DNA from 2 places in the Bradyrhizobium sp. S3.12.5 genome. Region 2 is predicted to be linked to the other one. Evidence: riboswitches for the same ligand, from Rfam matches in the RefSeq annotation. Region 2 holds a riboswitch; the other holds the start of a gene.
The links. A riboswitch is a leader RNA that binds a small molecule or an ion and turns the genes downstream of it on or off. The one in region 2 is predicted to bind glycine.
Positions count from the first base shown of each region.

Region 1 (4,417 bases), 150 kb from region 2:
AGCCGGTCGAGATGCTCTTGAAGCCCTGCACCGGCACCCAGCGCAGGTCGATCGCAAAGACCTCGATCAGGACATAGCCGACCACGAACACCGGCACCGAGAAGCCGAGCACGGAGAGGCCCATCACGAAACGGTCGATCCAGGTGCCGTGCTTCCAGGCCGCGATCACCCCCAAGGGCACGGCGACGATGACGGCGAGGATGATGGTCGACAGCGCGATCGAGATCGACGGCTCGACGCGCTGGCCGATCATCTTCATGACCGGCAGGTTGGAGATCAGCGACGTGCCGAGATCGCCGTGCAAGAGCTTGCCGACCCAGGTGATGAACTGCACGATCAGCGGCTCGTTGAGGCCGAGCGAGGCGCGAATCCGCTCCAGCCGCTCCGGCGTCGCATTGTCGCCGGCGAGGATCGCGGCCGGGTCGCCGGGCGTCAGCCGCAGCAACAGGAACACGAACAGCGCGACGACGCCCATCACGGGCACCGCAGCCAGAACGCGGCGAATGAGATAACCTAGCATGAACCTATCTCCGGCTGCGGAACTTGCGACGCCCAGAGGGCACCCGTGGATTCGATCGTGTCTATCATGCGTGCCTGTCGTTCGGGCTGGAAAAGCCGGCCGGAGAACCGTCGTCTCGGGGCAAATTGTGTGCCAAGGGCAGGGCGGTCGCAAGAGGCCGCCCCGCATCGGTTTTGCGACCACTCAGGATGCACAGCGCATCTCGCGCTCAACCGCAAGTTCGCCCCGAAGCGAAGGGACGGTTGGCGGCGCATTGAGCCCGCGCCAGCCGTCGATGGTTGCGGCAATCATTTGCGCGGTCGCGGCCGATAACGTCCAGCCGAGATGGCCGTGGCCGGTGTTGAAGAACACGCCGGGCATCCGGCCTGCTCGCACCACCGGCATCATGTCGGGCATCATCGGACGCAGCCCGGCCCACGGAATAATGCGAGACGTCTCGACCGCCGGGAAATTGCTGCGCACCCAGTCGATCAATGGCTGCACGCGGTCGGCGCGGATGTCGCGGTTGAAGTCGTTGAACTCGGCCGTGCCGGCAACGCGAAAACGATCCGCGCCGAGCCGGCTGGTGACGATCTTGGCGGCTTCGTCGAGCAGGCTGACGGTCGGCGTCGCGCTACGGCTTTCGTCGGTATCGAGGTGCACGGTGATCGAATAGCCCTTCACCGGATAGACGTTGACGCGCTCGTCGAGCATGGCGGCGAAGTGACGGCTGGCAACGCCGGCGCAGACCACGACGCCATCAACCTTCAGCACGCCGCGCGCGGAGGCGACCGCGTCGCTTGCGGACAGATCAGCCCAGCCGATGACAAAGCCTCCGCCGGCCGGGGCGACGGAATCGATATTGGCCTCATGGATGAAGGTTGCGCCGCGACGCTTGCAGGCGTCCGCCAGCCCGCGCGTGAACTTATGAATGTCGCCGGTCGCATCCGACGGCGTGTAGAAGCCGTAATAATCCTTGCGCAGCGTCGGCTCGATCGTGCGGATTTCCTCCGAAGTCACCGGGCGCCGATCGAGCCCACCTTCCTGCAGCAGTGCGTTGACGCGCAGGCCGGACTCGAAACCCTTCCTGTCGTTATAGATATGGAGGATGCCGCGACGTTCGAGATCGAAGTCGATGCCTTCGCGTGCCGCAATCTCGAACAGGTGCTTGCGGGCTTCGATCGCGAGCCGCGTGGTCAGAATCGTGTTGGCGCGGTAGTTTCCGATATTGGCGACGAACTCGCTCATCCAGGAATATTTGTGCCAGTTCGGCCGCGGGTTCATCAGCAGCGGCGCGTCGCGCCGGAACATCCAGCGCAGGCCTTTCAGGATCGTGGCGGTGCTATTCCACACCTCGGCATTGCTGGCGGAGAGCTGCCCGCCGTTCGCAAACGAGGTCTCCATCGCGGCGTAGCGATGCTTGTCGAGCACCGTCACCTCAAAGCCGCGTTCGAGCAGGGCATAGGCAGTCGTTACGCCGGTGATGCCGGCGCCAATGATGGCGATATGAGTCATGATGAAGTCGGGGCTCCCGTGAGTTAGAGTCGGCTAACCGCCGGCCCGAAAGCCGTTGGCGGCGCCCCATCTGTCACGGTTACCTGAGAGCTTGATCCGACACGGACCTCGGCGAGGGCGGACCTCACAAGGCCAATACGGACTATCCCCTTCGGTGGACGTCACGATGTCTCATTCGTGCCGTCTCTCTCCAGATCGTCCTGACGATACAGTCCTTTTGCCTGAGAGTTTCCGGGGCGGTTGCTCCGTCGGCGCCGCAATGAAAGCTGGAAGCCTTCATTGCGATCTCTCCCGCATCGTCGCGTGGACCATCGAGCAGTACGATGCGCCTTATTTTTAGACAAGGCTAAATTTGAACCGCGCCTGCCAACGCATTGTGCAGTGCGAAGTTGATTCAATTACTCCAGCGTCGCAAGCAACCCAGCCATCAAGCGCCCGCGTTCAACCAGGCTCTCGACCTCGATGAACTCCTCGAGCGTGTGGCCATTGCCGCCGCGCACGCCGAGACCGTCGAGCGTCGGAATTCCCATCGCGCCCGTAAAGTTGCCGTCGGAGCCTCCGCCGGAGCTCGCATGCGGTAATTCCGCGCCGAGAGATTTGGCGATGCCGCGCGCCTTTTCATACAGCGCCATGGTGCCGGCATCCGCCTCCCACACCGGCCGCGTCACGCCACGCGTCACCTTGAAGTTGACGTCGTTCGCGGTGCCCGACAGGGCCAGCATCCGCTCGACGCCGCGGTCGAGATCGGCCTGGCGCTTCGCCATGGAGAGCGCTTCGCCGGTGGCAGTCGTTGCAACGCAGTTGACCCACTGCCCGCCATGCACGACGCCGACCGAGAAAGTGCAGTCTTCCGTCGTCATCGCGTCGATCGCAAGAATCTGCCTTGCCATCTCGCGGATTGCCGAGCGTCCCGCCGATAGGGTCGCGCCGGCGTGGCTCGGCCGCCCCGTCGCTTCCAGATTGAATCGCGCGATGGCGTAACGTCCGGTCGTGACGCCGTTGTCGGCGCGGCCGGGCTCGGGCACGAGCACATATTTGTTGCGCGCAGCTTCCGCCTCGATGATGTCGCGCGTCGAGGGCGTGCCGACTTCCTCGTCCGGCGTAAACAGGATGGTGACCGGCAGCGGCGTGGTGAAGGACGCGCGCGCCAGCTGCCGGATCGCTTCCAGCGAGAGATAGTTGCCGCCCTTCATGTCGTAGATGCCCGGGCCGTAGCACTTATTGCCCTCGCGCCGCCATTTGAGCTTCTCGATGGTGCCGACCGGGTGGACGGTATCCACGTGCCCGGCGATCAGGATGCCCGGCTCGCCCTGCTTTGGATGCGGGAAGCGCGCGCGGACGACGCCGCCAAAGCCCTGACGGCCGGCGATGCGCTCGATGGTCGCACCCATGATCGCCATATCCCGCGCTGCGATATCGAGCATACGGTTGACCGCTCCTGCGTCCCAGGTCGGGCTCTCGCATTCCACCCAGGTGCGCAGGCCCTCGAGCATCGCCTCGGAATCGAAGGGAAGATTGGCTGGATTCATCTTGATGTCTCTCAAGCTTCAAAAGATGGAATGCGCATTGCATCGGCGCGGGCAGGACAAGCGGGAAGAGTTGTAGAGCCAAACCGGTCATTGTGGAGCCCGTGCGCGCGATGCCATGGGCTGCACCGAAACCGGATTGACGCGCTCAACACTGTCTGCAAGTCTCGAAAAGATAAAGGCATTGCATGAGGTTAGTTCGCCTAAGGAACGAACCGAATGCCCAACCAATAACCTGCCTTTGAACAGTTTCACGCCAGGAGAAACTTTCTATGTTGAGCTTGATGCGCCGGGGGCGACGCGCGTTCGCCTCCACACTCGCGCTGTCGGTCGTCGCGCTTGCGACGGCGATGGCCTCGCCGGTGTTTGCGGCCGGCAAGACCATCACCGCGGTGATGCATTCGGATCTGCGCATCATCGATCCGATCTTCACCACCGCCTACATCACGCGTGACCATGGCTACATGGTCTATGACACGCTGATCACGACGGATGCGAACTTCAAGATCCAGCCGCAGATGGCGGACTGGAAGATCTCGGACGACAAGCTCACCTACACCTTCACGCTGCGCGATGGACTGAAGTGGCACGACGGCGCGCCGGTGACGGCGGAAGACTGCGTCGCCTCGCTGAAGCGCTGGGCCGCCGTCGACGGCATGGGCCAGCAGATGATGACCTTCACGGCCAGCATCGAGGCGACCGACGCCAAGACCATCACGCTGAAGCTGAAGGAGCCGTACGCGCTCGTGCTGGAATCGATCGGCAAGCCGTCCTCGCGCGTGCCCTTCATGATGCCGAAGCGCCTCGCCGAGACGCCGCCGGACAAGCAGATTCCGGAGCAGATCGGCTCCGGTCCGTTCAAGTTCGTGCAGGGCGA
Region 1 is NZ_JBEPRF010000005.1:235,737-240,153, forward strand. It holds gene ABIC09_RS09100 (ABC transporter permease) at 1-520, opposite strand, end outside; gene ABIC09_RS09105 (D-amino acid dehydrogenase) at 704-2,014, opposite strand; glycine riboswitch at 2,083-2,210, opposite strand; glycine riboswitch at 2,214-2,318, opposite strand; gene ABIC09_RS09110 (M20/M25/M40 family metallo-hydrolase) at 2,413-3,543, opposite strand; gene ABIC09_RS09115 (ABC transporter substrate-binding protein) at 3,813-4,417, shown strand, end outside.
Region 1: linked by a shared signal. The riboswitch ahead of ABIC09_RS09105 (D-amino acid dehydrogenase) and the one ahead of gcvT (glycine cleavage system aminomethyltransferase GcvT) in region 2 are both predicted to bind glycine.

Region 2 (4,417 bases):
GCGTGTCGAAGAAGGCTTCGCTGGTCAGAGCAAAGCCGAGCTTGCGCAGGCCGGCCGCGAGCACGGCGGCGCGGCGATGCACATTGCGCGCGATCTGCGCGAGGCCCTCGGGGCCGTGATAGACCGCATACATCGCGGCGATCACGGCGAGCAGCACCTGCGCGGTGCAGATGTTGGAGGTCGCCTTCTCGCGGCGAATGTGCTGCTCGCGGGTCTGCAGCGCGAGCCGATAGGCAGGCATCCCGCGCGAGTCGACGCTGAGGCCGACGATGCGGCCGGGCAGCGAGCGCTTCAGCGCATCGCGCACCGCCATATAGGCGGCGTGCGGGCCGCCATAGCCCATCGGCACGCCAAAGCGCTGCGCCGAGCCGATCGCGATGTCGGCGCCGAGCTCGCCGGGCGAGGCAAGCAGCGTTAGCGCCAGCAGATCGGCGGCAACGATTGCGAGCGCGCCCTTGGCCTTCAGCGCCGCGATCGCGGGCCTGAGGTCGCGCACCGCGCCGGATGATCCCGGATATTGCAGCAGCGCACCGAGCACGTCACACTTCGCGAGATCGGTGAGGGGATCGCCGACCACCAGCGACCAGCCGAGCGGCTCGGCGCGGGTGCGCATCACCGCGAGTGTCTGCGGATGCACATCCTTGTCGACGAAGAAGGCTTTCGCCTCGACCCGCGAATGCCGTTCCGCAAGCGCCATGGCTTCGGCCGCAGCGGTGGCCTCATCGAGCAGCGAGGCGTTGGCGACGTCGAGCCCGGTGAGGTCGCAGATCATGGTCTGGAAGTTGAACAGCGCTTCCAACCGGCCCTGGCTGATCTCGGGCTGATAGGGCGTGTACGCCGTGTACCAGGCGGGGCTTTCGAGGATGTTGCGCTGGATCACCGCGGGCAGGATCGTGCCGGAATAGCCCTGGCCGATCAGCGAGGTGAAGACCTGGTTCTGACGCGCGAGCTCGGCCATGTGCGCGATCGCCTCGGTCTCGCTCAAGGGCTTGCCGAGATCGAGCGGGGCGGCCTGCCGGATCGAGGCCGGCAGCGTCTCCGCCATCAGTGCGTCGACGCCCTTTGCGCTGACGGTCTCGAGCATTGCGCTGACATCGCGCGCCGACGGGCCGATGTGGCGGCGAACGAAACTGGCGGTGTCGCCATTGGATTTGCGGTGCGCGGTCATCATGGGTCCTCGCTTTAGATTATCTGTCGTCGGCGTCATGCCCCGCGAAGGCGGGGCATCCAGTACACGCAGGCGTCACGGCTTGAGCAGAGGAGCCGCGGCGTGCTGGATCGTCCGCCTCCGCGGACGATGACACCGAATATGAGGTCAAAGTTCTCGTCATCTCACGCCGTGTGTGCCTTGTAGGCGGCTTCATCCATGAGGCCGCCGAGCTCGCTCTTGTCGGCAATCCTGATCTTGAAGAACCAGGCTTTGCCTTGCGCATCCGAATTGACCAGCGCCGGCTCGCTCGCGAGATCGGGGTTGGTCTCCAGCACCTCGCCGGTCACAGGCGCGTAGACGTCGGAGGCGGCCTTCACCGATTCCACGACGGCTGCGGCTTCGGCCTTCTTGAGGACGCGGCCGAGCTTGGGCAGCTCGACGAACACGACGTCGCCGAGCTGCGACTGCGCGTAATCGGTGATGCCGACAGTGGCGACATCGCCCTCGATCGCGAGCCATTCGTGGTCGGTGGTGTACAGTGTCGTGGTCATTTTCTTAAAGTCCTCAGCGTTTGTAGGTGTTTTTCACGAAGGGCATGGCGGCGACGGTGAGCGGCAGACGTTGCGCGCGCACCTCGGCAAAGAGTTTTGTGCCGAGCGCGCTCAGGCTTGTGGGCACATAGCCCATCGCGACCGGCGCATTCAGGCTCGGGCCGAAACCGCCCGAGGTGACCTTTCCGATCGGCTCGCCGCCAGCGCTATCGGCAAACAGCAGCGCGCCTTCGCGCACCGGCGCGCGGCCCTCAGTGCGCAGGCCGACGCGGCGGCGGGATGCGCCGTGATCGAAATGAGCGAGGATCTTTTCGGCTCCGGGAAAACCGCCGGCGCGGGCGCCGCCGCTGCGGCGGCTTTTCTGCACCGACCATTCCAGCGCGGCCTCGACCGGCGTGGTCGCAGTGTCGATGTCGTGGCCGTAGAGGCAGAGGCCGGCTTCCAGCCGCAGGCTGTCGCGGGCCCCTAAGCCGATCGGCATCACGTCAGGATTTTCCAGCAGCGTCCTGGCCAGGCGCTCGGCATCCGCAGCGGGCACCGAAATTTCAAAACCGTCCTCGCCGGTGTAGCCGGAACGCGAGACAAAGCAGGCAAGCCCGGCGACCTGATGCGGGCCGGCGTCCATGAACTTCATGGCGGGCGCCTCTGCACACAATTTCGCCAGTGCAGCCTCGGCCTTCGGGCCCTGTAAGGCGATCAGCGCGCGATCGGCGAGCGAATCGATGACGCAGGCGTCGGAGAGATTGGCGCGCAGATGCGCCTCGTCCTCGGCCTTGCAGGCGGCGTTGACGACCAGGAACAAATGATCGCCGAAATTGGCGACCATCAGGTCGTCGAGAATGCCGCCATCCGCATTGGTGAACTGGGCGTAGCGCTGCCGCCCCTGTGCAACCGCGACGATATCCTGCGGCACCAGCCGCTCCAGCGCGCGGGCGGCGTCCTCGACCTTGCCCGACTTCGGCCGAAGCGCGATCTGGCCCATGTGGGAGACGTCGAACAGGCCGGCCTGGTTACGGGTCTGGAGGTGCTCTTTCAGGACGCCCGCGGGGTACTGCACGGGCATGTCATAGCCCGCGAACGGCACCATCTTGCCGCCGAGCGACACATGGAGGTCGTAGAGGGGGGTACGTCTCAGGGAGTCTCGGTCGTCGCGCACTGACATCACAGGGGCCCTCGGCGGTTCCCCGGGGACGATTCCCCTGAGGACACCAATCGAAGCCCCATCTGTCGCTGTGCCTGAGAGTATTATCCCGTCGGCGGACGCAGTCCGGGCCTTAAGCCCGTCGGCGCCTCTTTCCAGATGTCGTCAAAGCCACGCGGTCCTTTTGCCTGAGAGTTTCCGGGGCGGTTGCTCCTTCGGCGCCGGCTACCCAAAGCCGGTCTCTCCCGACGTGGCCGTACGATACAGATGGGTACAGACCACAGCCCGGCCAAGCCTGTCAACGCGCCCTTTGCGGCTTTCCAACGGGATTGCAACGGGATCGCAACGGGATTGCGCGACTGCGGCAACCCTCTGATCTCTCTGCACAGTTTCTGGACAGCGAAGCTGGCCTTGTCTAAAAGCGCTTTGGCCCGCAGATATCAGCCGAATCCCAGGTTTGGACGGCAAGGAAGCGGGTCCAAGCACACCCGATTGGATGAACATGAGCGGCGTCAACGAGATCAGGTCGACCTTTCTGAACTTCTTTGCCGAGAACGGCCACGAGATCGTGTCGTCCTCGCCATTGGTGCCGCGCAACGACCCGACGTTGATGTTCACCAATGCCGGCATGGTGCAGTTCAAGAACGTTTTTACAGGTGTCGAGAAGCGGCCGTATCAGCGCGCCACCACTTCGCAGAAATGCGTGCGCGCCGGCGGCAAGCACAACGACCTCGACAATGTCGGCTACACCGCGCGCCATCTCACCTTCTTCGAGATGCTCGGCAACTTCTCGTTCGGCGACTACTTCAAGGAGCGCGCGATCGAGCTGGCCTGGAAGCTCATCACGAAGGAGTTTGGGCTGAACAAGGACAAGCTGCTCGTCACCGTCTACCACACCGACGACGAGGCGCACGGGCTCTGGAAGAAGATCGCCGGCTTCTCCGACGACCGTATCATCCGCATCCCGACCTCGGACAATTTCTGGGCAATGGGCGACACCGGCCCGTGCGGCCCGTGCTCGGAGATCTTCATCGACCGCGGCGATCACATCTGGGGCGGCCCTCCGGGCTCGCCGGAAGAGGACGGCGATCGCTTCCTCGAATTCTGGAATCTCGTCTTCATGCAATACGAGCAGGTGACGAAGGAGGAGCGCGTGGATCTGCCGCGTCCCTCGATCGACACCGGCATGGGCCTGGAGCGCATGGCCAGCATCATGCAGGGCGTCGACAGCGTGTTCGAGACCGACCTGTTCCGCCACCTGATCGATGCGACGTCGTCCGCGCTGGGCCACGGGCCGAACGAGCAGACGGTGGCCTCGTTCCGCGTCATCGCCGACCATTTGCGCTCTTCCGCCTTCCTGGTCGCGGATGGCGTGCTGCCCTCCAACGAGGGCCGCGGTTACGTGCTGCGCCGGATCATGCGCCGCGCGATGCGCCATGCGCAGCTGCTCGGCGCGAAAGAGCCGCTGATGCATCGCCTGGTCTGGGCGCTGGTCCGCGAGATGGGCCAGGCCTATCCCGACCTGATGCGCGCCGAGAATCTGATCGAGGAAACGCTGCGGCTGGAAGAGACCCG
Region 2 is NZ_JBEPRF010000005.1:90,493-94,909, forward strand. It holds gene gcvP (aminomethyl-transferring glycine dehydrogenase) at 1-1,168, opposite strand, end outside; gene gcvH (glycine cleavage system protein GcvH) at 1,333-1,701, opposite strand; gene gcvT (glycine cleavage system aminomethyltransferase GcvT) at 1,715-2,863, opposite strand; glycine riboswitch at 3,010-3,100, opposite strand; gene alaS (alanine--tRNA ligase) at 3,345-4,417, shown strand, end outside.